Linked DNA regions of Butyrivibrio fibrisolvens. The protein of the gene in region 1 interacts with the protein of each later gene in a pairwise test. Links are inferred from orthologs where the notes say so. Each region holds a gene or a part of one and is shown in the gene's direction. Other genes may lie near its edges.

What was found.
Region 2: the proteins of I7804_RS17015 (region 1) and topA interact in binary tests that used the Escherichia coli proteins (3 or more experiments, as listed by UniProt). The link is inferred for Butyrivibrio fibrisolvens from one-to-one orthologs.

The regions. Positions count from the first base shown.
Region 1 is NZ_CP065800.1:4,049,945-4,067,520, reverse strand. Bases 11,612-14,449 are described here. They hold I7804_RS17015 (YigZ family protein), read left to right. Parts: upstream 11,612-12,621; coding sequence 12,622-13,278; downstream 13,279-14,449. Other genes in these bases: typA (translational GTPase TypA), read right to left, coding at 13,404-14,449; I7804_RS17020 (transglycosylase domain-containing protein), read right to left, coding at 11,612-12,436. Also shown: I7804_RS17060 (response regulator), read right to left, coding at 1-201; I7804_RS17055 (response regulator), read right to left, coding at 303-3,482; glmM (phosphoglucosamine mutase), read left to right, coding at 3,624-5,012; I7804_RS17045 (replication-associated recombination protein A), read left to right, coding at 5,222-6,592; I7804_RS17040 (DUF4364 family protein), read left to right, coding at 6,687-7,214; more of I7804_RS17020, read right to left, coding at 9,686-11,611; more of typA, read right to left, coding at 14,450-15,254; I7804_RS17005 (polysaccharide pyruvyl transferase family protein), read right to left, coding at 15,665-16,849.
Region 2 is NZ_CP065800.1:3,015,902-3,030,389, reverse strand. What follows is about bases 3,983-6,940. They hold topA (type I DNA topoisomerase), read left to right. Parts: upstream 3,983-4,396; coding sequence 4,397-6,484; downstream 6,485-6,940. Other genes in these bases: yjeM (glutamate/gamma-aminobutyrate family transporter YjeM), read left to right, coding at 6,849-6,940. Also shown: I7804_RS12645 (sensor domain-containing diguanylate cyclase), read left to right, coding at 1-863; I7804_RS12640 (MATE family efflux transporter), read left to right, coding at 929-2,275; I7804_RS12635 (ImmA/IrrE family metallo-endopeptidase), read right to left, coding at 2,361-2,867; I7804_RS12630 (helix-turn-helix domain-containing protein), read right to left, coding at 2,900-3,283; I7804_RS12625 (hypothetical protein), read left to right, coding at 3,657-3,953; more of yjeM, read left to right, coding at 6,941-8,402; GTP-sensing pleiotropic transcriptional regulator CodY, read left to right, coding at 8,676-9,458; flagellar basal body rod protein FlgB, read left to right, coding at 9,969-10,367; flagellar basal body rod protein FlgC, read left to right, coding at 10,391-10,834; flagellar hook-basal body complex protein FliE, read left to right, coding at 11,039-11,374; flagellar basal-body MS-ring/collar protein FliF, read left to right, coding at 11,808-13,436; flagellar motor switch protein FliG, read left to right, coding at 13,686-14,488. UniProt on the Escherichia coli protein: Releases the supercoiling and torsional tension of DNA, which is introduced during the DNA replication and transcription, by transiently cleaving and rejoining one strand of the DNA duplex.

The DNA.
Region 1 (17,576 bases):
ACGAAGCACTTCCATAACATCGCCAGGGACAGGATCTTCCAGATACATTATATAAAGCGGAGTACGTCCCGTCGTTGCTTTGATAAGGTCAGGCTCAGGATTAACGCCTATAACTTCATACCCTTCGGCCTCAAGCCCTTTGACAACAGCTTTGACCATGAACTTTTTGGAATCGCCTATTAGAATAGCCTTCTTTTCCATGGAGTGTTTCCTTTCAGAAAAGGCACAATAGCTATATTTTCATAAAGTGTTGTACTATAATCTATGATACCATATTTTGACAGCTTGATGACGCGATTTTGTTATTTTTGCAAAATCTTAAGAATCCCGTCGCGGTTGACTGCCTGAAGCATTATCCTTATTTTTTCAAGTAGTTCTTTGGAATCTTCAGGAATTTGATAGTTTTCGTATAGTTCGTTTATAGCAGCATCTGCGCTGTCAAAATCGAATGCCTCTACAAGTTCTCTTATTCCGTCTTTATATTCTTTTAGTTCTTTGTCTGATATCAAAGGAAGTTCATTATTATCATGATTGTCACTGTTTTCTTCGTTTAGTATAGGAGATAGTTTGTCTTTGTATCCATAGAATAGAGCCAGAAGTTGGGGTGTCTTTGCAACTATCTCACTTTCGTTCTTTTCATCACCACATTTTTCCAGATATTCTGCATCCTTCGAAAGTTTCAAAGCTCCTATAAGCCTGGATGAGCTCTTAAGAGAATGAACCTGAATAGTGTAGTTCTCATAGTCTTTGGCCTTGGCATATTCTTCAATGAGCTTACCTTTGTCTTTAATTGATGAATAGAAATCTTTTATAATTTTTAGTAATATATCAGGGCTCCCGCAGTTTTGAATAGCAACCTCAATGTCGATCCCTGCAGAAGCTCCAAGACTCTTTAAATCTTTAAGTGGATATTTTCGTCCGTTTATTATGATATATTCAGCATCGTTTTCATCTGATGCTTTGACAGGGGCTTTTTTCATGTCTTGAATATCAGCTGCATATTCAGGAGTTCCGAACATATGAACGTATTTGGCAGGTAGATAGTCGATAAGCATTTTTTCCAGCTTTAGAGTATCAACCGGTTTTGACAGATAATCTGAGAATCCGGCTTCAAGGTATTCTTCTCTTGCTCCAGCTATGGCGTTGGCGGTAAGGGCTATACAAGGTGCATTAATAGACAAGTTGCGCTCTCCCATATTCCTAAGCCTGTGAAGTGTCTCGACGCCGTCCATCTCCGGCATTCTATGGTCGATAAATATTATGTCATAAGGACACTTTTGAACCATCTCAAGGCACTGTGCACCCGAAGATGCTGTATCAACGGTGATCTGAGTATCTTTTAACAGGCCTACTATCACAGTCAGGTTCATAGCAGTATCGTCAACAACAAGGATCTTTGCATCAGGTGCATGGAAAGCGGTGTGGTATTTCTTGTGGGATGATACATTCTTTTTAAAGGACTGCGCTATATCACCTATAGGTTCATTTGATATGACTCTTTGCTTTATGGCAAAATAGAATTCACTTCCTACACCGTACTGGCTGCTGACTTCAATATGTGAATCCATCATCTTTAGAAGATTCTGAACGATACTTATTCCAAGACCGGTGCCTTCTACTGTACGGTTTTTGATCTCATCCATGCGCTCAAAAGGAGTGTACAGGCGGCTCATTTCTTCTTCTTTCATGCCGATGCCTGTATCTTTGATCCTGATCTTAAGTGTGATGTTCTCAGTGTCAGCTTCTTCATAATCAATATACAGGGTAACGGATCCTTCATTGGTATACTTGACAGCGTTGGTTAGGATATTCACTATACACTGCTTGATCCTTATATCATCACCGTAGAGAGTGTTGGGGATATTAGGATCCACATGTATTATAAAGTCAAGGTGCTTCTCCTGAGCTCTTATGGAGATCATATTATAAAGGTCTACGATCATGGAACCAATATCATATTCGACCGGTATGATCTCCATCTTACCGGCTTCTATCTTGGAGAAGTCAAGTATATCATTGACCAGCGACAACAAGGTTCGCCCGGACGACTGTATGCTAAGGGCATAGAGAGTCAGATTTTCATCGTTGTCATATTCTCTGAGTATCATCTCATCCATTCCAAGGATGACATTGATAGGCGTTCTAAGCTCATGAGACATGTTTGATAGAAAAGAGTTTTTGGCAACATTGGCCTGAGTAGCAACTCTAAGGTCTTCTTTTAGCTTTTGCTCCTGACGCATTGAATTGACATAGTTCACAAGATATTCTGTGGTCTTTTCAATGCTGTGATACAGACCTTCTACTTCGTTTCCTGTATCAATATTCAGTTCATGTATAGCGTTGACTTTTTCGACTATGTTATGGTCATATTCACCTTTTATATCAGATCTTATTTCAGAGCCTGTAACCTCGTTGTCATAGGAGTCATCCACGAAATCGGATGTAGCTTTAGTCAGTCGTACAATAGGAGCGGCTATCCTTTTCTGAGAAAAATAATTTGTAAATATACCGGTAGGTATTGCTATGTTCATGATGAACATGATGAGTCTTATATTATAGGCAATACCATTTCTGTTATATACAAAAGTGTTGTAAGAAGTGGGTTCAAGAACATTGGACAGATTAAAAGTAGCTCCGTTGTCGTATAATTCTGCGTTGTTTATATCATCATTATTATAACCGGCTCTGTCAGAGCTCATGTCAAGAACATCAAGGATTCCGCTTACAGCCCCTGCTTTCTCGGAAGGAACTATAACATCCGGTTCGATTGAAGGGATCAAAAATGCAGAAGCAAAAGCAGCGCCAAAACTGAATATGATACAGTCAAGAGCTATAAGGGTTGTAAGATGCGTACTTATAGTAGACTTCTGGATAGTCTGATAATCTTTGTTGGTATAGTAGACTCCGTAAGGAATCTTGGATTTAAGAAAGTCAGGAAGATACTTGAAGATCTGATGCAATAAGGCAAAAGAAATAAGAGCTTCAGGCAGTGCTCCGATCATATAAAGAGCATATGTTTCGGACATGGGCCTTAGAAGCTGTATATTTCTGATCCTGCATACCAGAAACCACCATAAAGGACCGAGGTTGAATGCAGTGATAAGAGCACCGATAAGAGCAACAGTTCTTTTTAAAAACCATCTGTGGGATGACATATATCCTATTGCAAAAACTGTCGCAGTAAAAATAAACATCATGTAAAGGTATCTTGTATCTGAAATCGCTTTATAGATGAAAATAGTATATACAAGAAGTATTCCCCAGAAATAACCGTGAAGACCAGTAAGGAGTATAAGAGGGATATCTTTGAATGTGATCTCGAAGGTTACTTTGCCAAGATCTACCGGTATCCCGGAATCAACAAAGCAGATAGAGATGATCGTAGCACAAATATAGCAAATAAAACTGATAAAGTGCTTCAGTATTTTTTGCTTATCGATCGTACCTATTATGTCAAAAATCAGTAGTCTTCTATTAGACATGCTCGCTCCAATTATAAAATAATAGATGGATCAGATATTTTATCGGCATTTTTTTCCAAAAAGAATAGTGTGTGGTATAATCGCTTAGTGAGATGATGTTCTCGCAAATTGTTTTCTAAACGAGAAAGGATGTTCATAAAAATGGGCAGATATTTTGGTACAGATGGTTTCAGAGGAGAAGCTAACGTAGGTCTTACTGCTGATCATGCATATACAGTAGGACGTTTTCTGGGTTGGTATTACGGCGAGCTAAAGCGCCAGAAGGGAGATACTTCAGCTCCCAGAGTTGTCATCGGCAAGGATACAAGACGTTCAAGCTATATGTTTGAGTACAGCCTTGTAGGCGGACTTGTTGCTTCAGGCGCAGACGCATACCTGCTTCACGTAACAACTACTCCTTCAGTAGCCTATGTTACTAGAGTTGATGAATTTGACTGCGGAGTAATGATCACTGCCAGCCACAATCCATTTTATGATAATGGAATAAAGCTTTTAAATGGCAACGGAGAGAAGATGGATGAGAAGACCATCGGACTCGTAGAAGATTATATTGATGGTAATCTGACAGCATTTGACAAGAAGTGGGATACTATTCCTTTTGCTACCAAGGATTCCATTGGATGTACAGTTGACTATGTATCTGGAAGGAATCGTTATGTAGGATACCTTATCTCTCTTGGTCTTTATTCATTTAAGGGCATGAAGGTAGGTCTTGACTGTGCTAATGGTGCTTCCTGGAATATTGCTAAGAGCGTATTTGATGCACTTGGTGCTACAACTTATGTTATAAATGATGAACCTAACGGAACCAATATCAACAACAATGCCGGCTCTACTCACATTGAAGGCCTTCAGAAATTCGTTGTTGAGAAGGGGCTTGATGTTGGATTTGCATATGACGGCGATGCAGACAGATGTCTGTGTGTTGATGAAAAGGGCAATGTTGTAAACGGTGATCATATTCTTTATGTATACGGTAAGTATATGAAGGATAAGGGCGAGCTTGTAAATAACACAGTTGTTACAACAGTAATGTCCAACTTCGGTCTGTACAAGGCTTTTGATGAAGCTGGTATAGATTATGCCAAGACAGCAGTTGGTGATAAGTATGTATATGAATATATGACTGAGAATAACTGTGTAATAGGCGGTGAGCAGTCAGGTCACATCATCTTCAGTAAGTATGCAACAACAGGTGATGGTATCATGACATCTATTAAGATGATGGAAGTAATGCTTGCAAGGAAGAAGAAGATGTCAGAGCTTTGCTCTCCTCTTACTATCTATCCTCAGGTACTTGAGAATATCAGAGTTACTGATAAGACAGCAGCTCAGAACGATCCTGATGTTGTAGCTAAGGTTGATGCTGTAGCCAAGGATCTTGGTGACAGCGGCAGAATCCTTGTACGTGAATCAGGTACAGAGCCTGTAGTACGTGTCATGGTTGAAGCTGAGGACAAAGAGACTTGTAGGAATTATGTAGAATCCGTAATCCGAGTTATCAAGGATAAAGGATACGCTGCAAAATAAAACGGGTAGATTATATCTGTCAGATTTACTTATTTCGGGCCATTAGATTATGTCTAATGGCCTTAACATGAGGTTGGTGTGAAAAATTGTATCGATATGAAAATTTTTCACACGGCTATTTGAGACGAGCCCAAATAGCCATGGTGGCAAATCCGAATCTGATATTCGGATTGCACGACTTACACAAGTGCTCGTCATGAAGGAATAATATGGATTTATTTGAGTATGCAAGGGCTAAGACTGCTGAGTCAGAATCGCCTCTTGCTGCACGTATGCGCCCTACAACTTTGGAAGAGGTAGTAGGACAGCAGCATATAATAGGACATGATAAGCTTTTATATCGCGCGATCAAGGCTGATAAGATAAGGTCTATCATTCTGTACGGCCCTCCCGGAACCGGCAAAACTACACTTGCCAAAGTAATAGCCAATACGACTAAGGCTGAATTTATGCAGATCAATGCTACAATTGCCGGCAAGAAGGACATGGAAGATGTTGTAGCCAAGGCCAAAGATAATTTTGGCATGTATCAGAAGAAGACCATTCTATTTATAGACGAGATACACCGTTTTAATAAAGGGCAGCAGGATTATCTCCTTCCTTTTGTAGAGGACGGGACAGTTATCCTTATAGGAGCTACAACAGAGAATCCTTACTTTGAAGTTAATGGAGCTTTGCTGTCAAGATCAGTCATCTTCGAGCTAAAGCCTTTGTCCAGAGAGGATATTGCGGTACTTATAAAACGTGCTGTATATGACAATACCAAAGGCATGGGTTCTTTTAATGCAGTGATAGATGATGATGCTATAGAATTTCTGTCAGATATGGCAGATGGGGATGCAAGACATGCCCTTAATGCGGTAGAGCTTGGTATCATGACTACAGACAGAAGTGAAGATGGCAAGATTCATATCACACTCGATGTGGCAAGAGAATGTATTCAGAAGAAAGTTGCCCGTTATGACAAGGATGGCGACAATCATTATGATACGATATCAGCTTTTATCAAGAGCGTACGAGGATCAGATCCGGATGCTGCTGTATACTATCTTGCAAGGATGATAAGCGCAGGAGAGGATCCTAAGTTTATCGCAAGACGTATGATGGTCCTTGCTTCAGAGGATATAGGCAACGCAGATCCTCAGGCTCTGCAGGTCGCAGTTGCAGCTTCACTTGCTGTAGAGAGGCTTGGAATGCCTGAAGGAAGGATAACTCTGTCTCAGGCTGCCAGCTATCTTGCAACAGCACCTAAGAGCAATGCTTCTATTGTAGCAATAGATGATGCAATGAAAGAAGTATCGGATACCGGCAATCTGCAGATCCCGTCCCATCTTCAGGATGCTCATTATAAGTCTGCATCCAAGCTTGGACATGGAATAGGATATAAGTATTCGCATGACTATCCCAATCATTATGTGAAACAGCAGTACCTTCCGTATGAGCTTAATGGCAAGGAGTTCTATTCACCCACAGGTAATGGTTATGAACTCAAGATAAGGGACCATATGAGGGCTTTGAAGGCAGCAGAAGAAAAGCGCCTTAAGGAAACTGAAAAAGAATCAGAAAAGTCATCAGAATAGTCGTAGGAAAAGTAATCATATAAAGTGATCTATAAATACTTTTATTAAAGTAAGTTAGTAGTTATAGAGTTTAAAATATTCAGGAGATATACATTTGGCATCGCAGTATTTAACGTTATACAAAATAATAGTTCTGTATATGCTTAAAAGATCAGACGTAGAGCTTTCCAAGTCTCAGATATATGACTTTATACTTGGAAATGAATATACCACGTTCATGACCCTCCAGGAGGCTTTTGGAGAGCTTAGCGATCAGAAACTTATAAATGAACACAAGAAGCGTAACAGGACCTTCTTAGAGCTTACAGAGGCTGGAGAAGAGGCATTGCACTTCTTTATAGGTCAGATGAATCCTGAGATTCGTCTCCAGATAGATGCTTATCTTAAGGAAAACAAGATAAAGCTTCGTAATGAGTCATCTATAATCGCGGATTATAACAAGCGTGCAGATGGACAGTACGTTGCAAGACTCGTAGTCAAGGAGATGGGAGAAGATCTTATCAATATAGAGCTTACTGTTCCTACTGAGAGCATGGCAGATCGTGTATGCGCAAGATGGCATGACAAGAGCTCAGGCATATACTCATATATTGCTGATCAGCTCCTTAATGACTCTGACTAAGGAATCTAATGATAGTAGCAGAGGTTCTGCCAATTGGCCTGGGCGTGAATTTTTAGATACTAACAATATGAGATGAGATGAATTTAGAGTTTTTCAAACTTTCAGTTTGACATTGCTCTAATCTACTAGTATAATAACATTCGTGGCTTGCAAAGAGAGGATTTATCCTAGATTTGCATATGTGCCAAGCTGTTGTAGCACAGTCGGTAGTGCGTCGCATTGGTAGTGCGGAGGTCACGGGTTCGATTCCCGTCAGCAGCTTTATTTTTTTGCTCTATAAGCTCAGTATTCATAAGACTTTTTATAAGTCGTATGAATACTGAGCTTTTTGTTTTTAAGTATGACTTCTTGAACGTAAATTACAGAAACACGCATTTACTGCGTGTTTCGTGATTCAATGAATCTGTTGGCAATAGAGCCTTCACCGAAGGTGAACTCAACCTGCTCTATTGCTGCATTTTTGAATCTTTGATTCAAAAATGTATGATTTCTTGGACTTTATGTTCAAGAATGTATATTTTGATGAAATGAGTATTATCATTTTGCATAATAAAAGGGGCTGTCGCACTAAGTAATTAGTGCTCAGCTCCCTGTTTATGCCCAAAACACAAAAACCAGGCTTCGAAAAGCCTGGTTTTTGCTGTAAAATATGTTTATGCGACTAAACCAAATCTTACAAGGAGATTATACAGTATCTTCCTTGTATCATCAAATCAAACTTCCGCTAGACATAGAAATATCTATTCCATCTGATGATCCGGTACGCCTGGTTAGTGCATTTGTGGAGGAGATGAATCTTTCTGATCTTTATGAGACTTATGACAGAATCAGAAAGAGTCAGGCCTCACCGCGTCAGATGCTTAAGATTGTTATCTATGCAGCAATGAACAGAATCTATTCCAGTCGTGATATTGAATCATCCTGCAAAAGAGATATCAATTTCATGTATCTTCTTGAAGGTGCACCCGCACCCGATCATTCTACATTAGCAAGATTTATTTCCCTACATCTCTCACAATGTTCAAAGTCTGTAATGTCGCAGGTTGGAACTATACTTCTGGATCTTGGAGAGATATCAGGTGAGAATATATTTATCGATGGAACAAAGATTGAATCTGTTGCCAACAAATATACTTTTGTATGGAAAAAAGCCGTGACCAAGAACATGGCTAAACTTGCAGAGAAAATCTGTATGTTCTGTGCGGAATGCGAAGAACTCTATGATTTTAAGGTTGTATATAAAGACCAGATATCACTTCGCACTTTGAAACGATTAAGAAAGAAGCTTTACAAGATCAAAAAAGATGAGGCTATCGAGTTTGTACATGGCATTGGTAAAAGGAAAACAATGCTTCAACGCTCAATCGAAAAACTTGAAGAATATACAGAAAAGCTTAAAGAATACACAAACAAGCTTTATAAATGTGGCAGACGAAATAGCTATTCTAAAACGGATAACGATGCCACTTTCATGAGAATGAAAGAAGACGCTATGCTTAATGGTCAGCTTAAACCTGCATACAACCTGCAGCATGGTGTTGATGCAGAATATGTAACCTGGCTCGGCATTTACCCGAATCCAACAGATACTCTTACTCTGATACCTTTCCTAAAAGATATGGAAGAACATCTTCCCTTCAAATATAAAAACATAGTTGCTGATGCCGGTTATGAAAGTGAAGAGAATTATGTTTTCATTGAAAACAACGATCAGACCGGATATATAAAACCACAGAATTATGAACTGTCAAAAACAAGAAAGTTCAAAAAAGATATCAGTAAACGAGAAAACATGGACTATGATTCTGAAACTGACAGTTATACTTGCAAGAATGGAAAAAGCTCTTAGCTGTATCCAAAAGAAAACAAAAGACAGCGACCAGTTACCAACGTGAAGTAACAATATATGAGTGTGAAAGTTGCCATGAATGCCCATTCAAGAAAGACTGCATAAAAGGCAATAACTGTAAAACTCCATTTGAAGATAGGAAAAAGGTTCTTTCTGTATCAAGAAAAATGGAAGAAAAACGTGCAGAATGTCTTGAACGAATAACTAGTGATTATGGAACACAGCTACGAATGAACCGTAGCATACAAGCAGAAGGTTCGTTTGCAAACGTGAAAGAAGATATGAATTTCAGACGATACCTTTATAAAGGAAGTGAGAATGTTCTGGCACAGAGTACACTTTTGGCAATAGCTTTTGACATCAACAAACTCCACCATAAGATTATGTCTGAGCGAACCGGAACACATCTATTTGAACTGAAAAAAGTGTCATAAATTTTGAATTTTAAAATAAAAAATTTGTATCAGCGTCGATAATTCAATCGGCTTATTAAAGTACGCCCAAAGACAGAGTATATAAAAATATATAGTAAAAAGCCGTTTTTAAGGCATGAAAAAGGGGCCTCGCCCAGATGATCAAATCATCTAGTGCGACAGCCCCTTTTGTGTGATCATAAAGACGATCAACCGCCGTTTTGTTGATCATCAGTAGGAGGCGTAGCCTCTGTTGTGGCTGGTTCCGGAGTTGTTCCTGTTGCATTTGGATCTGTAGTAGCTGCATTAGGATCTGCTGCTGCATTTGGATCTACCGTGGCATTCGGGTCTACACCGGCAGCAGCGGCATTTCTGTTTATTATCTCCTGATTCTGCTGTACCAGGATTTCCTGTGCATTGGGCTGTGCGAAGAAGCTCTCGTTATGAGGACATAGTACATTAGGATCTACCAAGGTAGAGGAGCCTGCACCACTTCCTGCTGATTGCTTCAATATGTCCGGTTCTTCAGGAATTACAGTTACAACCTGCTGCACCTTGAAAGGACACAGATCTGTTGCAGCAAGACCTGAATAGTTACATATTGTCTGATAGATATGTACGTTACAGCTTTCTGTAGGAACTGTACCATTTTCAAAGTATTCAGTTCCAAGTGAACCATCGCACAGGCCTGATGTAGGTAGAAGTCCGGAGTCCTTACATACAGTAGCTGTAGTTATACCGCTTGGCACTGAGAATGAAGCTGATGGAAGATCTTCATGTATCTGCGACATAACCTTACGCCAGAGAGTTTTGGCAAGGTGTGTCTCTTCAGAAGTAGAGAGGTCTTCGTTGTTATCATAGCCTGCCCAGCAAGTAGCTGTGTAGTAGTTAGTAAATCCGCAGAGCCATACATCATTCTCATCAGATGTAGTACCTGTTTTGGCTGCTATAGCTGTTCCACCGAAGTTTACTGCAGTACCTGTACCGGATGTTACAACATCCTGCATGGCACTTGTCAGAAGGAATGCAGTTGTTTCCTTTAATACCTGTTCACCTTCTATAGATGTATTATCGATGATAACATTGCCATCATGATCCACAATCTTGGTATAAAGCTTAGGCTTAATGTAATATCCGCCGTTGGCGATAGTAGCGTAGGCAGAATTGATCTCGATATTCTTGACACCATATGTGATACCGCCAAGACACAGTGTCTGCTGTATGTCTGAGTATACCTTGCCGTTGCGTTCCTCACGTTCTACAAGAGTAGAAATATGGAATTTGTTGACAAGATAGTCATAACCAAGCTGCGGAGTTATAAGTGTCATAAGTTTTACTGTTACAACATTCATGGAATCACGGATACCGGATCTTAATGTAGAGAGTCCGCGATAACTGTTGTACCAGTTTCTTACAGGTGTTCCGTTGGAATAATTGAACGGAGCATCATTGATAACTGTTGCAAGTGTATATCCTGCACTATCAAGAGCCGGAGCGTATGCTGCAAGAACCTTGAAGGCTGATCCGGGCTGTCTCTTGACATCTGTAGCTCTGTTAAGGGTTCGGCTGGCTGTCTTAGTTCCTCTACCACCTTCCATAGCTACAATATAACCGGTAGCCTGGTCTTCAATAGTCAGAGATACCTGAGGCTGAGGTGTCAGAGTATACTTTTCATCAATGATAGTTTCATCTTCGCCTACAACTTCTGCTTTGTACTGCTCGATAGCTTCTTCTGCAGCTTCTGTAGAAGAGAAAGTCAGGTCAAAAGACTTGTTAGACTGCTTGAAGTAGGTCTCCATCATCTCATCGCTGTAGTTTATATATTCTCCTGCAGCGTTCTTGGTGGTAAGAGCATAATCAAGAAGATAACTTGTGTTTGAAGGGAAGTTGGATTCGTCCTGGAAGACTTCATCACATATTCCCTGAATCTTTGGATCCATAGTTGAATAGATCTTAAGACCACCGCTGTAGAGAAGTGAATAAGCCTGTGTTTCTGTATATCCGGCTTCTACAAGATCATCAAGTACGACATCTGTAAGAGCATCTACAAAGTATGAATTAACTGTATTGTCTTCAGTTTCAGAATCTACAACCTGAATTCTGGAGTATGGATCATCAGCCATGGCTTCGTCATATTGAGTCTGAGTTATGAATCCGAAGTCCAGCATATTTCCAAGAACCTTTTCACGTCTTTCTGCATTCTTGTCAGGGTGAGTTATTGGGTTGAATTTACTCGGGTTCTGAGTGATACCGGCGATAACAGCACATTCTGAGAGAGTCAGCTCACTGACAGATTTATTAAAATATCGAAGTGAGGCTGCCTGAACACCAAGCGTGTTCTGACCAAGGTTGATGGTGTTCATATAGTTTAGAAGTATATCTTCCTTGGACATTGTTTTTTCAAGCTGGATAGCAAGGTATTGTTCTTGTATCTTACGCTTGAACTTGGCTACAAGGGTGTCCTCTTCGGTCCAACCAGTGAAGACATTGTTCTTGATAAGCTGCTGTGTGATAGTCGAAGCACCTTCGGAAAAAGATCCTGTAGTTACTGCAACATATCCGGCACGGATGATACCTTGGATATCAATTCCGTTGTGATCATAAAAACGAGCATCCTCGATAGCTACAAAAGCATTCTGAAGATCCTTTGGTACCATATCCAGAGTTACAGGAATACGGTTTGAATCTGTAGATACGAGCTTAGCTATCTGATTACCTTCAGAATCATATACGAATGTACTGAATCCTGAAGGAGTTACATCAATATTGCTTATATCAGGGGATGAATCAATGATACCCTGAAATGCGCCAAGGCCGGCACTTATAAGTAATATAACTACAGAAAGTATAGCAAGCAGGAACACTTTGAACAAAATAGTTCCGAACTTTTTGCCCCATCGTCCGGTTCCGTTACGAAGCGCAGATTCTTGCTTTCTGACGCCTTCTTTACCATAATTCATAATAAAATTCCTCCAATTTATCAGTCTATTATAGCAAATATGGGCGCATGAATAAAGAAGGTAAGCCCAAAGTTCATAATTTATGGATATTTGGTATATTTTTGATATATTTTCTTCTTGAAAAAACTAAAGATTATTGTATTTGAGCCTTGTTTTCATATCTTGTGTTCGTTTACTATATCTGTATGGACAAAAATAACGAAAATGAAAAAACATACAAAATAATAGTTGAAGGCGGAAGCGACGAGATAGAGATCAAGAAATCCCGCTTCATAGGACAGGCCTATCCCATACAAGGTGCACAGGATGCAGAGACTATCATTAAATCTGTGGAAAAAAAGTACTGGGACGCCCGTCATAATTGCTATGCCTATATACTTGGCGAAGGAAGCGAAGTGCAGCGTTTTTCTGATAATGGAGAGCCCTCAGGAACAGCAGGAAAACCTATACTGGAAGTGCTTCAGGGAGCAGGACTTACCAATACTCTTATAATTGTCACAAGATATTTTGGAGGAACGCTCTTGGGAACAGGAGGCCTTGTAAGAGCTTATACCCAGGCATCTCAGGCTGCCATAGCTGCATCTAAAACTGCTGTCATGACCTATGGACAGAAGATAACTTTTAATATCGGTTATGATATGGTAGACAAGATCCAGCATGCATTTGGGCAGATGGGGATAGAACTTGGCAATCCCGTTTACGGAGCAGATGTAAGCTACGACATAGTGGTCAGCGCAGGCAATATTGATAATGTAATAGATAAGATTACACAGATAACAAGTGCAAGAGCAGTGATAACAGAAGGTGAGAAGGGATATTATCCGATTACCTGTGCAGAATAATTACTAACTCAAATTAAATAGTATAATAAAAAACCATCGATGTATTCAAAGTTTTCTTTGAATATCCGATGGCTTTTTTGTACTAAATAAACTGACTAAAAATATTAATCAAGTAATTGTTATGATTACTTATTCTGAGCCTTGTTCTTGGCAGCGATTCCTGCTCTCTTACGCATTGTAGGATCAAGGATTCTCTTACGAACACGAAGTGTTGTAGGAGTTACCTCAAGAAGCTCATCTGTATCGATGAATTCGATAGCTTCTTCAAGAGACATAACCTTAGGTGGTACAAGACGAAGTGCTTCATCTGAAGATGATGTACGTGTGTTAGAAAGGTGCTTGGTCTTACATACGTTAACTTCGATATCTTCGCTCTTACCGCTTGAACCGATTACCATTCCTGAGTAAACCTTATCACCTGGCTTTACGAACAGAGTACCACGCTCCTGAGCATTGAAAAGACCATATGTTACAGCTTCACCAGACTCAAATGCGATAAGTGAACCCTGCTTACGATAAGAGATCTCTCCCTTGAATGGAGCATATCCTGAGAACTCTGTATTCATGATACCGTTACCCTTGGTATCTGTCATGAAGTCATTTCTGTAACCGATAAGACCACGTGAAGGGATGTTGAACTCAAGACGGCTGTATCCGCCATTAGCTGTTCCCATGTTTACAAGCTCGCCTTTACGCTCTGAAAGTCTTGAGATTACTGTACCTGAGAATTCTTCAGGAACATCTACATAACATTTTTCCATAGGCTCAAGCTTCTTGCCGTTCTCGTCTGTCTTATAGATAACCTCAGCCTTAGATACTGCGAACTCATAGCCTTCACGACGCATGTTCTCGATAAGAACTGAAAGGTGAAGCTCACCACGTCCTGAAACTTTGAAAGTATCAGTTGATTCTGTATCTTCAACTCTGAGAGATACATCAGTATTAAGCTCTCTGTAAAGACGATCTCTGATCTGGCGGGAAGTTACGAACTTACCTTCCTGACCTGCAAGAGGAGAGTCGTTGACGATGAAGTTCATGCTGATAGTAGGCTCTGAGATCTTCTGGAAAGGAATAGCTACAGGATTCTCAGGAGCACAGAGAGTATCACCGATCTTCATATCGCCTATACCTGAAATAGCAACGATAGAACCGATACCGGCTTCTGTTACTTCAACTTTGTTAAGACCATCGAACTCGTAGAGTTTGCTGATCTTGGTTTTTACAAGTCTGTCAGGCTCATGGTGGTTGACGATAACAACCTCATCATTAACCTTAACCTTACCGTTATCAACCTTACCAACACCGATACGACCTACATATTCGCTGTAGTCGATTGTAGAGATAAGAACCTGAGTATTAGCTTCAGGATCACCCTGCGGTGCAGGAATATAATCTACTATTGTATCAAGAAGAGGCTTCATATCTGTTCCCTTGTCATCAAGTGACTTGGAAGCAACGCCTGCCTTAGCTGATGCGAATACGAACGGGCAGTCAAGCTGTTCGTCGTTGGCACCAAGATCCATAAGAAGTTCAAGAACTTCATCTATAACATCATTAGGACGAGCTTCAGGACGGTCAATCTTGTTGATACATACTACAACAGGAAGACCCAGCTCCATGGCCTTACGAAGAACGAACTTGGTCTGAGGCATAGGACCTTCGAAAGCATCTACAACAAGTACTACACCATTAACCATCTTAAGTACACGCTCAACCTCGCCGCCAAAATCAGCATGGCCGGGAGTGTCGATGATGTTGATCTTAACACCGTTATATGAAATGGCTGTATTCTTGGACATGATAGTGATACCACGCTCTCGCTCGATATCATTAGAGTCCATGACTCTTTCTGCAACTTCCTGGTTCTCACGGAAGATTCCGCTCTGATGTAAAAGAGCGTCAACAAGTGTTGTCTTACCGTGGTCAACGTGAGCTATAATGGCAACGTTTCTAATGTCATCTCTTGTCTGTATCATACTGGTACTCCTTAAAATATCCATGAGCCCTTGATGGTGCGTGTAACTTACTTATAAAAAACAGTCATCACACTTACAAGGACCGTATTCATCTAGTATGCAGTCTGCGTTCTGGCGCTTTCTGATACCTAAAACAGTAACTTTAACTCTTGATCTGTTAATTCAAAACCAACATATTTTAGCACTCATAACAGAGCGATGCAACAATGATATCAAAAAAACATTCATAAATCGATGTAAAATATACACTAACTATGATCAAAATACAAGAATATATTATACAAAATAACGTGTAGTAGCAGTTATAACTATACCAATATTTCATATTTACCAAATATACGCCACCCATTAAGGCATCTGCACTGCCTCAATGGGTGGCGTATGTTTGGTAAATGCGAAGTCAGAATGTATTATTGATTGAGCAGATCCATTACAGCGCTTCCATTTCGTCTTGCTTTGATAATATATTCAGGAACTGATTTTTTAAGCTTTTGTGTAATGTCATCAGCATGGTCATTTAGCCATTCATAGCCTTCGATAAGCTGCTCTGTAGTTTTTAGATCCTGAACAGGAAGTACGTATTTATCCTCTGTTCCGAACAGATCTCTTGCTATGCCCCTTGCTTTTACTGAATATCCTATTACAAGAGTAGGAACACATGATGAATATGCAGCGATAGTTGCATGAGTTCTGGCTCCTATAAAGAGTCTGCATCTGGCAATAAAGCCTTTGAGCTGAGTTGCATTATGGTCCTGTAACAGAATAACCCGTCCTGTATCCTTGAACTTCTCATAAAGGCTTGTAAGTGGTATGAAGTCGTTGCTCCTATCCCAGACAACATGAGGGATAAGAGCTATATTATTGTCTGTGGTATCGATGATATGCTGTATAAGACCTTCGTAGCATTTTAGTGCGATATCTTTATCCTCAGCATACATACCTATAAGAGGACTTAGGTTTAGACCTATCATCTTACCTTCTTTCCAACCATCCGGGAGAGGGAGATATTGCGTATCAAGAGTGAATGCAGGATCTGGAGCAAGCTCAAGCCTTTCTTTTGAAACTCCGGCGTCTAACAGAGCATTATAAGTGATGCTTTCTCTTGCAAGAATCTTGTCATAAAGCTTCATGTCAGCTGCAACATCACTTCTTTTGACAAGCTCAGGTTCAACGCTGCATCCAAGGAGTATAGTCTTTGTACCGAGCTTATGAAGCATACTGTTGGTAAGCATTATCTCTTCAACCATATAGTCGTAGCAATAAGTATCTCCGCCTATCGACACACCTACCTTCGGGGGATTCTTGTACATATCCTTGAATCTGTATCTAAGGAATGATTCCTTATCCTTTGTTATCATGCGGTAAACATAATAAAGAGTATGATTTATGACATTCCTGTCCATATGCTTTTCTTCTACAAAATGGCATATATCTTCAGGAACATACTTAAGATCCTCTGCTCTGTCATTGGTCATGACATCCGGTTTAATCGAAGGATCCTGACTATTGATAAGCCCTGTAAGAGACCTTACTATAGCCTCGCATCCATGATTACCACTTCCTGAATGCATATATAAAGTAACTTTATTGTTCATAAGTAAATGCCCAGAATATTCCGGCCGTTCCTTTCTTGTTTTTTGATAAAAACTTATGTTGTATGACGTATCGAACGTAAATTACAGAAACGCGCATTTACTGCGTGTTTCGTGATTCCATGAATCAGTTGGTAATAGAGCCTTCGACGAAGCCGAACTCAATTGGCTCTATTGCTTCATTCTTGAACTTTATGTTCAAGAATGTATCTAATATTTTAATTGTTATAATGTAACTTTTGACCTTTACGTCATATTATAGCATAGAGTAGAGAGCCGTTTTACCAAAATCCTAAATTGTGATACATGACAGCTGTTCTATTAGATAATATCTCTTTCTAAGCGATAACTTCCAGTTCGGAGATTTGATAATGATATTATAAGCCGATTTTGAAAATGTTCTTGATTTTACTTAGGGGCTTCGAAGCTGCAGTATAGCATGTCCACGAAAGCTGAGAAGCCCCTTAGAAAAATCAAGGTTATTTTCACATGAGACTTATGATATCATTATCAAATCTCCGAAGGCAAAACCTCCATAAAAGCGATAGCCAATCCACCTATTGCGCTATACTTGGCAAATCATGCGTTCGTGTTGACACTGTAAAGTGGCAGTGTTATGATGTTGCTGTTTAGAGATAGAGGTTGCGTGTTTTATAAGTACATTCTTGGATGCTGCAGCAGTAAAAGAAGAGAATGGAAAGGAAAGCGCGCCGAAAGGTTCGGAAGCAGC
Region 2 (14,488 bases), 1.0 Mb from region 1 along the record:
AGATTGAAGAATATATCACTAGCATGCAGGATGCCATGGGCGTAGACATAATGATCGTCAACAATGGCAATGCCATGAATTCTTTTAGCGGAAGTACAGATCATTATAAGGATGTTTCGGAAGCTTCTAAGATTTTGGGGATTCCTGAGATAGTACTCACTTCAACGGATCTTGGAAATGAGGATTATATCTGGCTTGACAATATTCATTGTATGACGGTCAAGCACAATGCAGACCTTAACTGGAATGTTATCGTTGTTAAGGATATCACACAGATTCTTAATGGATACAAGAAGTTCGTATTTTATGCGATACTGCTTCTTATAGCAGTTCTTGTAGTCTTCATAACTGCTGCTACGGTTTTTCTTACCAAAATGAACAGGATGTCGATAGAACATGAGAATACAGACGATCTGACAGGCCTTTTTAATAATAGGATATTTAGGCAAAAATATACTGAAAGTCTTCGAAAACATCGTGACAATATATCACTTTTTATGATTGATGTTGATGATTTTAAAAAGTACAATGATCAGATGGGTCATCTGTATGGCAATGGTGTTCTTAAACTTGTATCAACACTCCTACTACAGACTGTTGGAGATAGCGGTATCGTAGGAAGATGGGGCGGCGATGAGTTCATAGGTATCATGTATATGAATTCTCAAAGAACTGCGGATCTTCTAAGGCATCTTCAAAAGGACCTTGATGATGCAGAGACCAAGATGCCGGTGAGGATCAGCGGCGGCGTTACTGGCGTGCGCCATGGCGATACAATAGAAGCTGCCATTGATAGGGCTGATGTGGGCCTGTATGAGAGTAAGAATGCGGGCAAGGGCACGGTGACCGTGCATGATGCGTGAGAAGATGCGGTCGTGGTGTACTTTGCAGATTTGCAAGTATACATAGAAAACTGAAAGGAACTTATATGAAATCTGATATGACTAAGGGAGCGATTGCCCCTATATTGATAAAATTTATGCTGCCACTATTTATTGGTAATCTATTTCAACAGTTTTATAATATGGTGGATACGCTTATAGTTGGTAGATATGTTGGAACAGATGCTCTTGCGGCAGTTGGTGCTACGGGTACTATTATGTTCCTGATCCTGGGTTTTGCCAACGGTCTGGCTACGGGATTTACTGTTCTTACCAGTCAGAGCTACGGAGCTCATGATGACAGAAGACTTCGTCATAGTATTGCCAATGCTGTGATACTGGCAGTTATCGTGACACTTATAACTACTATGGTAAGTGTTATCAGTATGAAGTCTATACTTCGTATGATGAATACTCCGGATGATATATTCGATTATGCATATTCTTATATAATCACTATATCTTATGGTATATGTGCCAGCGTCTTTTATAATCTTGGTGCATCAATACTTAGAGCTGTAGGCAATAGTAAAGTTCCGCTTTATTTCCTTATTTTCTCTGCATGTCTTAATGTGGGACTTGATTTTGTATGCATAGTAGGATTTGATCTTAAGACTTTCGGGGCAGCTCTTGCTACCGTTGTATCTCAGGGAATATCAGCAGTTTTATGCTTTGTATATATCTATAAGAAACAGAGGTCTATGTGGCCTGAAAGAAGTGACTGGCACCTTGAAGCCAGGGATACAAGCCATCAGCTAAGAGTAGGCGTACCTATGGCCCTTCAGTTCGCTATAACTGCGTCAGGAACCATGATCATGCAGGCTGCCATCAATCTGTTCGGATCTACAGCTGTTGCATCATTCACTGCTGCAAGTAAGATCCAGGGACTTATAACTCAGGGTATGCCTTCCATGGGACAGACTATAGCTGCCTATGCCGGACAGAACTTTGGCGCTGGCAGGTACGACAGATTAAAAGATGGTATTAAGAATTCCATGATCATCATGACTGTATATTCTGTTGTTGCAGCTGTTCTTTCATTATCACTTTTAGAGCCTGCAATGCATCTGTTCTTTGATTCGGCGCAGGACGTAGCAGTTCACCTTCCATGGGCTATTCCATACATAAGATTCTGTGCTATGTGCTATATCCCTCTTTCTGCTATATTCATCTTTAGAAATATGATGCAGGGCTGCGGATTTGGGTTCCTTCCTATGATGGGCGGAGTAGTAGAGCTGGTATCAAGGGCTATCATGGCAGTTTTGTCAATGAAGCTCATGATCTATGAACTTGCCAGCGCCTGCGACCCGGCAGCATGGCTTACTACCGGTATATTTACATTTGTAGCATGGCTCTATGTTGCACCTAAGATTGAGAAGATGTTTGCCAAATAAAACAGCCGAAAAACACCAAATAAAATTGCCGAAAACGTTAAATAAAACAGCCCAAAATCACTTGTATAGATGATTTGGGGCTGTTTTATTTTAAAAAGTCATTCCTGTGATCGACCTGATTAAAGTTGTATCCGCGTCTTATCATATCTGAAGCCTTCAGGGCTACCAGATTGATGTCTGAATACATGGCGCGGGCTATCTGTGATACATCCATGCCCTGATAGATGTAGTCGAGGATTTCGTCATCGGGAAGGGATATTTCTGCAGCAAAAAGATTGGCCTCATATTCCATACGGCTTGTCTGCATATCAAAAAGATCGTATTCTGCAAAGGCCTTGGCTATGTCTCTATGAAGACGGTCATGGCCTATTTCATGCAAGATTACGATGTTGTAGATCTCGGGAGCAAGGTCTTCCTTGATGAATATAAAAGGTATATCTTCTATGACCTGATATACCCCTTTTTGTTTTCTGAAAGGGACAGGCTTAACTGATATATCCAGATAATCAGCCAGAGAAGCCGGATCAGAAGTTCCGGCTTCTCTTATAAGTTTATGTGCCTGTTTAATTATATGATCATTATCGTAGTACATAATATGTTCTGATTTTTGTTTTGGTATATACGTTAGGCATTTGCATCGTCATGGTGCTTCTTCTTGGCTTCTACATAAGCCTGCTGCATAGAGAGCATGAGAACATCCATATCATCCTCATCCATCTTGCCGCCTGAAAAAAGGCTTGTAAGCTCTGCTACAAGACGCTTGGCTTCGACCTTATATTCAACTTCCTCGGAACTTATAAGGAATCTGTCATCGTCAGATACAAGATCTGCAGGAGTTACGCCCAGTACGTCAGCTATCTTGCGGAGCTGATTGGAGGTACGTGGGATGCTGAGATCTGTCTCGTAGGATGAGATGGTTCTCTGGGCTACACCCGATGCCTGTGCAAGTTCTGTCTGGGATATTTTACGTTCTTTTCTGATTGATTTAAGTTTCTGTCCAAATGACATAATGATCTCCTCTGAGTTAGTCCTCTTATATTGTTAATGCTAAGTTTGAATATTGAATTACCGGTTCGGAAAATGCGTAAAATATAGCTTTCCGATGATTGTAGTTCAGAATCTGCAAATTCGTGAAATGAACATATAGATCCTCTGAAAATAGTAATACAAATGCTAAAATATTGACATTAGCATATTAACATCATAAAATAAAAATGATGAAGTTGAAATGCTAAAACTATGATACAGTATTGTAACATGTTTGGCAAGAGATAAGAGCAGGTTTTATGACTATAATAAAGCTGATAGCAGATCTGCATCGCATGAACACAGCAGGAAGTGCTTATCTGCCAATGCCGGGGCTCACAATATGAGGTTATATATGGATCAGAACAAAGTATTTGTAAAAAGGACGACCAGCCAGAGAGGTACTGTTTCAGGCGACAGGAAAGTATATGTGGAAGTCGAGGCCACTTTTACCAAAGACGGGTTCCTAAGACCTGTCTGGATCATATGGGAAGACGGGACTCGTTATATGATAGATAAGGTCCAAAACTGCAAAAGGGCTGCCAGTCTGTCAGCCGGTGGTTGCGGTATCTTGTATGAATGCATGGTCTGTGGCCGGCAGATACATCTTTTCTATGAAGAGAATTATAAATGGTTTGTATGCAGGAATTAAGATGTAAGCAAAAAATATGCTAATATAGCTTTTGCATGATAACTTCCAAAATCTTTTAAGAGAAATACTATGCATTCCAGGTGGGGAGCTTTAAAGAAATATATTTAAAGTATCAGTAGGTTTTCATACATCAACCTTACATTCTGAGGATAATGTGCAGTTTTAATGATAATTATTAAGGGAGATCTGGGCACTTTAATATATTTTTTTCAAAAGATATTGATTTGAAGCGGTTTTATGGTTTTTGAAATAACATGTAAAAAGTACCTATAGAAAAGTAATATTAGAAGATTTTTTTAATAAAAGTTGCCAAATTCTAAAAAGTAGAGTATAGTTCTGACTTGTACAAAGCGAAAAAAATGAGTACATATAATTAGAAGAAACTCAATTTGCATTTGGATAAAAATAAAAAATGTGGCCCAAGGCTGCAGAAAGGTTATTTAATGGCAGGAAACAAATTACTCATCGTTGAGTCACCAACCAAGGTCAAGGCAATTAAAAAATTTCTTGGAAGCGGTTATGACGTTGCGGCGAGCAACGGACATGTAAGAGATCTTCCCAAATCACAGATGGGAATAGATATTGAGCATGATTATGAGCCAAAATATATAACAATTCGCGGCAAGGGAGACTTGCTTGCGGATCTTCGCAAAAAGGTAAAAAAAGCAGATCATATATATCTCGCAACTGACCCTGACCGAGAGGGTGAGGCTATAAGCTGGCATCTTATTGCAGCTTTAAAACTTGCAGACAGCGGCAAGAAGGTATCTCGTGTTACATTTAATGAGATCACCAAGAATGCTGTTAAGGAAGCGCTCAAGCATCCAAGAGACATAGATATGAACCTTGTTGATGCTCAGCAGGCAAGACGTGTTCTTGACCGTATCGTAGGTTACAGCATCAGTCCTCTTTTGTGGAATAAGATCAAAAGAGGTCTCTCTGCCGGACGTGTACAGTCAGTAGCGCTTCGTATCATCTGCGACAGAGAAGATGAGATCAATGCATTTATACCAAAAGAATACTGGAGTCTTGATGTAAATCTTGGAGTATCAGGTGAGAAGAAGCCTCTCGTAGCTCACTATTATGGTGAGGGTGATGAGAAAAAAGAGATTGAATCCAAGGAAGAGCTTGAAAAACTTGTAAAGTCACTTGAGGGTGAGAAATATAAGATAACACAGATCAAGAAGAGCGTAAGAAGTAAGAAGGCTCCGCTTCCGTTTACAACATCAACACTTCAGCAGGAAGCATCTAAGGCTCTTAACTTCAGCACACAAAAGACAATGCGTGTTGCGCAGCAGCTCTATGAAGGAATTGATATCAAGGGAAGCGGTACTGTAGGTCTTATCACCTATCTTCGTACAGACTCTACACGTATAGCAGATGAAGCTCAGGCAGCTGCAGCAGGATATATAGAGGCTAACTTCGGTAAAGAATATCTTGCAGAAGGCGAAGTTAAGTCAAAGAATGCACAGAAGATCCAGGATGCGCATGAAGCGATCCGTCCTACAGATGTTAACAGAACACCTGTAGTTGTTAAGGAATATCTTTCAAGAGAGCAGTTCCGTCTCTACCAGCTTATATGGCGCAGATTCATAGCATCACGTATGGCACCTGCCAAGTATGAGACAACATCAGTTCGTATAGATGCTGGAACACACAGATTTACTGTTGCTGCGTCCAAGACTGTATTTGATGGTTTCATGAATGTATATACAGATGATGAAGACAAGATCGAGAAGAATACGCTCATGAAGGGAATAGATGAAAAGTCTGTTCTTAAGTTCGAATCTTTCGATCCTCAGCAGCATTTCACACAGCCCAAGGCTCATTATACAGAAGCATCCCTAGTACATGACCTTGAGCAGCTTGGAATAGGACGTCCATCTACATATGCTCCTACAATAGGAACTATTCTGGCTCGTCACTATATCTCCAAGGATGGCAAGAATCTGTTTGTAACAGATTTGGGACTTGCTGTTAATAAAGTAATGAACGATCAGTTCAGCCAGATCGTTAATGTTAACTTTACAGCTAACCTTGAGACACTTCTTGATGGCGTAGCAGAAGGTACGGTTAAGTGGAAGACTATCATTGAGAACTTTTATCCTGATCTTGAGGAGGCTGTTAAGAAAGCGGAAGAGGAGCTTGAGAAAGTAACGGTCGCTGATGAAGAGACAGATGTAATCTGCGAGAACTGTGGTCGTAACATGGTTATCAAGTACGGTCCTCATGGTAAGTTCCTGGCTTGCCCGGGATTTCCTGATTGCCGTAACACCAAGCCTTACTTTGAGAAGATCGGTGTAGAGTGCCCTGAGTGTGGCAAGGATGTTGTCATCAAGATGACAAAGAAGGGAAGACGCTATTATGGCTGTCTTGGATTCCCGGAGTGTGAATTCATGTCATGGGCAAGACCTTCTAAGATCAAGTGTCCTACATGCGGCGGATACATGGTTGAGAAGGGCAACAAGCTTGCATGTGCCAATCAGGAATGCGGCTATGTAATGGACAAGCCTGAAGATGATAAAGACTGATCTGATTTAGTAAGAACAAAGCTTTTCCAAAAGCATATAGATTGTAATTCAAAGAGCTGTTTAGCAGATGCTAAATGGCTCTTTTTTGTGTCTGCTGTGGACTGAGGCAAGGACCATTTAGGTATAGGAATGTTATTAGAGTATATGTGAGTTTATAGAAAGACAAAAGCGAAAAAATCAATCATTGATAGATGATAAAAAGATAATTTAGGGATTAAAACTTTTGAAGTTAAAAACGTTGAAGTGCTGAAAATTCAACGTTTTTGGACATTTTCACCTAGAGAAAAATGACATTTCATGGTATACTAGTTGGCGTTGCTTTGCAAAGATTTAAACTTAAAATTTTTATGGAAAGAAGTTAGCTATGAAAGAGAAAAAGTTAGGACTTACGTCCCTCATATTGATGATTTTTACATCAGTTTACGGATTTAATAACATCCCGCGTTCTTATTACCTAATGGGGTATGCAGCAATTCCATGGTTTGTGATAGCAGGCATCTTATTCTTTATTCCATTTGCATTTATGGTTGCTGAGTTTGGCTCTGCATTTCGCCATGAATCAGGAGGTATGTACTCGTGGATGTGCAAGTCAGTAGGACCTAAGTATGCATTCATTGGTACATTCATGTGGTATACATCATATGTTTTATGGATGGTCAATGTTTCATCTGGTATCTGGGTTCCGGTATCTAATATTCTATTTGGTAGAGACACGACAGCTACCTGGTCATTATTTGGATCAGACTTTTTGTCAGGCTCAAGACTACTTGGTATCATGGCTGTAGCATTTTTTATCTTCATCACATACTTTGATGCCAAGGGCGTTGATAAGATAAGCAAAGTAACTTCGATCGGTGGTACAGCTGTTCTTACTATCAATATATTAGTGGTTGTAGGCTCTATTGTTATGATAATTGTCCGTGGCGGGCAGCTGCAGCAGCCATTTGAGGGCTTCGAGTCACTTAAGACTCCGCTCAATGCAGCATATCAGGGTAGCCCTATTGCTATTCTTTCATTCATCGTATATGCACTCTTTGCATATGGCGGAATTGAAGCTGTAGGCGGCCTTGTTGATAAGACAGAAAATCCAGAGAAGAACTTTCCTAAGGGAATAATTTCTGCAGCTATGGTTATTGTTGCAGGATACGCTTTTCTTATCATGCTTGTCGGTTCATTTACAAACTATAGTGAGATCCTTGGAAGCAAGGAGATCACACTTGGAAATGTGTCATACGTGATCATGTCCAATTTTGCTGCAGAAATAGGTAAAGCATTTGGCGTTAGTCATTCAGCACAGCTGGCACTTGCTCACGGCTTTGCACGCGTTTATGCATTTATCATGCTTCTTGCACTAATGGGAGCAATGTTCACACTTGTATATTCACCACTTAAGCAGATCATCGAGGGAACTCCCAAAGAGCTCTGGCCAGGTAAGATGGGTGAGATTGACAAGGACGGCATGCCTGGGAATGCTATGTGGATTCAGTGCACTATCGTATGCGTAATGATTCTACTTATATCTTTTGGCGGCGATACAATGCAGCAGTTCTTCCTGATCCTTACCGCAATGGTTAATGTTGGAATGACAGTTCCTTACATGTTCATATCATATGCTTTCCCTAAGTTTAAGAAAATGAAGGATGTAGACCGCAGCTTTGTTGTATTCAAGAGCCAGAAGTCAGCAACTATCTGGGGCTATGTAGTAACGATCACATTGTTTTTGGCGAACTTATTTGCTATCATCCAGCCTGCAATGGAAGGTGATATCAAAACAACAATATGGTCACTTAGTGGTCCTGTCATCTTTGGTATATGTGCATGGCTTATTTACTCTACGTATGAGAAGAAAACACATGCAAGCGAAGCTGCAGAAGATATTCTAAAAGACAATACTGCAGAGGATGCTAGAGTAATCTAATAAGATATGTATAAAGCTGTTGGCGATAGTCAGCAGCTTTTTTGCAGAAAAGAGCCCTAGTGACGGAGGTAAGGGCTTATTTGTCATAATATCGATAATTGTCAGAACATTAATGCAAATTGTTGCATTTGTTTGCTTTATTCGATTGATTTATGCCTTGTTTGTGTTTATAATGAGATAGGTATTATAAAAAATGTTTTATGTGCCCAAATATAAATATCAATTGAATGATGCAAATAGTATTCTATTGGCAATTACAGAAAGGATTTGATCATGAGCAGCGTTCAGCTTCTTGACAAGACTCGTAAGATTGGTAAGCTTCTTCATAATGTTAATTCCGGCAAGGTAGTATTTAATGATATCTGTGATGTTCTGGGAGAAATTCTTTTTTCAAATGTTCTTGTTATAAGCAGAAAAGGCAAAGTCCTTGGAACTTCAACAAGGCCTGATATTCCGGAGATAAGCGATCTTCTTATTGGTAAGGTTGGAAGTTTTGTAGATCCTATGCTCAATGAGAGACTTCTTACAATCCTTTCTACCAAGGAGAATGTGAATCTGACTACTCTTGGTTTTGATTCTGAAGAATCAGACCGATATCAGGCAATCATCACACCTATAGATATAGCCGGAGAGAGGCTTGGAACCCTGTTTATATATAAGGTTGAGCAGGCTTACGAGATAGACGACATCATCTTGTGCGAATATGGCACTACAGTTGTCGGTCTTGAGATGCTTCGTGCTGTTAATGAAGAGAGTGCAGAAGAAAACCGTAAGATAGCGGTTGTTAAGTCGGCTATCAGCACTTTATCTTTTTCAGAGATGGAAGCGATCGTACATATATTCGACGAACTCAACGGTATGGAGGGCGTACTTGTAGCCAGCAAGATTGCTGACAGAGACGGAATCACCCGTTCAGTTATAGTCAATGCTCTTCGTAAGTTTGAAAGCGCCGGTGTTATCGAGTCCAGAAGTTCCGGCATGAAAGGAACTTATATCAAAGTTCTTAACGATGTGGTTTTTGATGAAGTTAAGAAACTCAAAAAAGAGTCAAAATAAGCTGGAAAATCCTATTAGAGCAAGGAGATTACTACGAAAGCTAAATGATTGAAGAAATTTGTGGCTTGTTATACGATATTTGACTATTTATAAGTTTTGTTATAGTAATTATAGCCGATGAAATGATGCGATTATTTCATAACAAGCAAACAAAAAAGCCAGGAGATGCCGCTCCCTGGCTTTTTCTATACCGTTCTGGTCAAGGTGGCTAATTTATAATGAGCTTCGCTGGCATACTCCCTAGTTGTGCAATCCCTAAACAATCTGCATTTTTCAGCCGAAATAATGTTAGAGAGTAAAGATTTTTACAGCAATATACGATAATACGTTAACGATGCTTGCATATTACAATTAAAAGTTTTATCATAAATATTGAATAAACAGATAATATTTTACTCTATTTGCGATAATTAATTCCAAGGATGGGAGAAGCGCATAATCAAGCAGGAGCAATAAGCTGCAAAATTATAACGTTTAGGGCCGCGGAATAGGCGGAAAATAGGAGTAAGTATGATTAATTCCAACGCATTCGATTATATTAATGTTCTAGATGCAACGGCTGATGCTACGTGGGTAAGGAATGAGATCCTTGCCAATAACATTGCCAATGCGACAACTCCCGGATATAAAAGAGAAGATATAGATTTTGAAAATGAACTAAGACGAGCTCTTGGTAATATGAAATATAAATCACTAGACGAAAAGGTTGCTAACCTTCGCGGAACTAAAGTTAAAGGAAGAAGCTTTAAAGACAGCGTTAATTATTCCTATCGTCTTGATGAGAACAATGTCGATCCGGAGCAGGAGAACATAGAGCTTGTATCTAACCAGCTCAAGTATCAGGGTGTAATAGCAGGGCTTACATCTGAGTTCCAGAATCTTCAGACGGCTATGAAAGCGCCTTCATGATAAAGCTTAGAAAGGAGCTTTAAATGGGTTTATTTACTTCTTTTGATATTAATGGATCCGGTCTTACAGCGCAGAGATTCCGTATGGATATCATCTCTGAGAATATAGCCAATGCTAATACGACCCGTGATGAAGACGGAGATCCTTATGTACGTAAGGTTGTAACATTTGCGGAAAAAGGGGAACAGACCCCCTTTACAAAAATATTTAATAAAAAACTTGATCAGTACTCGGGTAAAGGTGTGAAAGTCACAACCGTTCGGGAAGACACCGAGACGCAGATGAACATAGTATATGATCCGTCTCATCCGGATGCTGATGAAGACGGCTATGTTACATATCCTAATGTCAACATCGTAACAGAGATGACCAATCTCATCGATGCTGCAAATGCTTATCAGGCCAATGCGACTGCTTTTAACGCAAGTAAGCAGATCGCGCAGATGGGACTTACAATGGGAAAGTGAGGTAGCTAAAAGGGCGGAAAGTTTTATTTCGGGTAAATACTATTGTTAGGGGCAAATGTTCGGGGCGGAGACTTGTTCGGGGAGTATCCTTTCGTGAAGATCTGTATGATCTTCATGTCTTAATGCACAGGGCAGATTTAAGGCAGCTTTAGGGGAAGGGTATTTCATGGGACAAGTTTTGTGTACCCAAAAAGGAGAGGGCTGATGGCTGATATATCTAATCTTACAAATGTATCTTCCGGCGCTGTCAAAGCTGCCGAGAAAAGAACCAGCCGGGTTAGTAATCCGGTTGGCAAGTCAGAGGATGATCGCAACACTTTTTCCAGAATCCTTGCTACAACTATCGATAATATCAATACTACCAATGCTTATCTGTCAGATGCAGAGAATGCAGAGATAGAATGGGCACTTGGTCAGTCCAAGAATACCCATGATCTTACGATTGCCATGTCTAAAGCTTCAACAGCACTTCAATATACAGTAGCAGTAAGAGACAGAGTGCTTACTGCTTATAACCAGCTAATGCAGATGCAATTCTAGGGCGTTTAGAAATGCATCCATGCATTTCTGAGAAAACGCTAGATACATCCTGTATCCAAGGTGCCTAGAAATGCATCCATGCATTTCTATACAGGCACAAGATACATCCTGTATCCGGGCGTTTAGAAATGCATCCATGCATTTCTGAGAAAACGCTTAGATACATCCTGTATCCAGGGCGCCAGGAAATGCATCCATGATCATCATTATGGGAGACATCGGATTATAGTCTTAATTTCTTTTTGAAAATGGGACATTTTCAAACTCATCATTTCATATTCTTGACTTCGGGTTTCTGACTTCTTGTTATTGACTTCGTGTTACATGCTTTATGGATGCAGCCTATGTTATTTGCAACTGGGAGAGGCTGATGATTCCAAATTAGGGTTGGCCGTATGGATCTTATTCTTCGTACGCAGAAGGGGAGGTAAGCATGCCCGATAGATTAAAAGCAATTCTCGACCGCGCCAAAGAGTGGTGGAACCGCTTTACAACTAAACAAAAGACTATGATAGTCGCAGTAGCTGCCGGTGCGCTTGTCACCCTGGCAGTTCTTGTGATGATATTTTCACAACCTAAGTACATCACGCTGGTTACAGCAGATGATACCAAGCAGGCTGCTGAGATAAGAGATCTTCTTGAAGAAAACAGCATAGATTATCAGCTGTCGGAAGATGCTCTTGTATTTAAGGTCCGCGAAGAGAGCCAGCAGGATGCAAGACTCCTTCTTGCGTCCAACGGCGTGCAGGCTGACGATTATACAATTGATAAAGTTACTGATTCTTCTTTTACCACAACAGAATCTGATAAACAGAAGAAGTACGTTACATATATGGAAAAAAAGCTGGAGAAGGATCTTGCATCTATTGAATCAGTAAACTGGGCAAGGATCACACTTCATGTTCCTGAAGATGATGGAACTCTTCTTGCATCACAGGAAGATTCTACAGCAAGTATACTTCTTGAATTAAATGATCCGGAGCATTTTACCAAAGACAATGCAACATATATTGCCAAGATAATATCCGCAGCTTTAGGAAATGAGACTACCGAAGGTATAGTTATCATGGATTCGACAGGCATGATGCTCTATGCGGGTGAAGATGAGACTGTAATGGGCATAGCTACTTCTCAGCTCACATTAAAACAACAGGCTGAAGCAGCAGTAAGAACGGCAGTAAAAAATGTAATACTTGGAACCAACATGTATGACAACGTAGAAGTTGGTACCAATCTGAATATGGTTTTTTCCACAATAGATGACACGATTCATACATACACACCTGTTGAAGGCGGATCTCAGGGCGTTTTAAGTGAACACAGATCTTATTCCTCGGATTCTACAGGAGGTGAGTCGGGGGTGCCTGGGACAGATAGTAACGATGGCACAACCTATGTGACTCAGGACAATGAGAATTATTCCCAGTCGGTCACGGAAGAAGAGTCACATTATCTTCCAAACGAAAGGATCACAACTACCAATACCCCTCCAGGGGCGATTGATTACACTACATCAACTGTATCTGTATCAGCAATCAATTATGTAATACTTAATGAGGATGATTACAAAGCAGAAGATCATGAGGGTCTTAGCTGGAAAGAATATAAGGTTGCAAATGCTCAGCCTGTTGATGTTACTGAAACAATAGATGCAGCAACGCTTACAAGGCTTCAGAACCTTGTAGCCAATGCAACAGGCATCAGCACAGAAAATGTTACCGTAGGTCTTTTTGAACAGAATATCTATTTTGATAGTGAAGGCTTTAATATGAGCCTTACAGATCTGCTGCAGATAATCCTCATCCTCGTGATACTTGCACTTCTTGCATTTGTTATCATCAGAAGTCTTCATTCCGAGCGCCAGGAAGAGGTGGAGGACGAGCCGGAAGAACTGTCTGTTGAGCAGCTTCTTGAGTCTCAGCCAGAAGAAGCTGAATCTCTTGAGAACATCGAAATGGATGAAGGATCTGAAACCAAGAAACTTATCGAAGAATTTGTTGAGTCCAATCCGGAAGCAGCTGCGAACCTGCTCCGTAACTGGCTTAATGATGATTTTGCTTGACTGGCACATAGAAATGCATCCATGCATTTCTAGACATGTGCTAGATGCATCCTGCATCCATGACAGAAGCATGTCTTGGAAGCAATCCTGCTTCCGCGACTGGCACATTGAAATGCATCCATGCATTTCTGGACATGTGCTAGATGCATCCTGCATCCGTGATTGGTACATAGAAATGCATCCGTAATATAGTTTTAACAATAACAAAATGGGAGAAAACGTATGTCAGAAGAAGGCTTAATGCAAGGCATGGCGCCTGCGTCAAATTTGACAGACAACCTTTCAGGCACACAGAAGGCAGCGATACTTCTTATCGCGCTTGGACCCGAGAAGTCATCTCTTATCTTTAAATACCTGAAAGAGGAGGAGATCGAGGAGCTCACTCTGGAGATTGCCAACACAAGATCTGTAAGCTCTGAGATAAAAGAGGCTGTTATCAATGATTTCTACGGCGTATGTCTTGCTCAGCAGTACATTGCTGAAGGCGGTATCACATATGCCAAGGAACTCCTTGAAAAAGCACTTGGTGAAGACAAGGCTATGGATGTTATCAGTAAACTTACTGCATCCTTGCAGGTTAAGCCTTTTGAATTTATCAGAAAGACTGACCCTTCACAGATACTTACTTTCATACAGGATGAGCATCCTCAGACGATCGCACTTATTTTGTCCTACATGTCACCAGCGCAGAGCTCGCAGATCCTGGGTGCCCTTACTCCTGACAGACAGGCAGATGTTGCCAAGAGGATAGCGACTATGGATAGAACGAGTCCGGATACTATCAAGGATGTAGAAAAAGTACTTGAGACCAAGCTGTCGTCTCTTGTTAACCAGGATTACACGATCATCGGCGGTGTCGATGCTGTTGTTGAGATTCTCAATACAGTTGATCGTCAGACAGAAAAGCATATCATGGAAACTCTCGAGATCGAAGAGCCCGAGCTTGCTGATGAGATCCGTAAGAAGATGTTCGTATTCGAAGATATCCTCATGCTGGATGACCGTTCGATCCAGAGAGTACTTCGCGATGTTGATAACTCAGATCTGTCTCT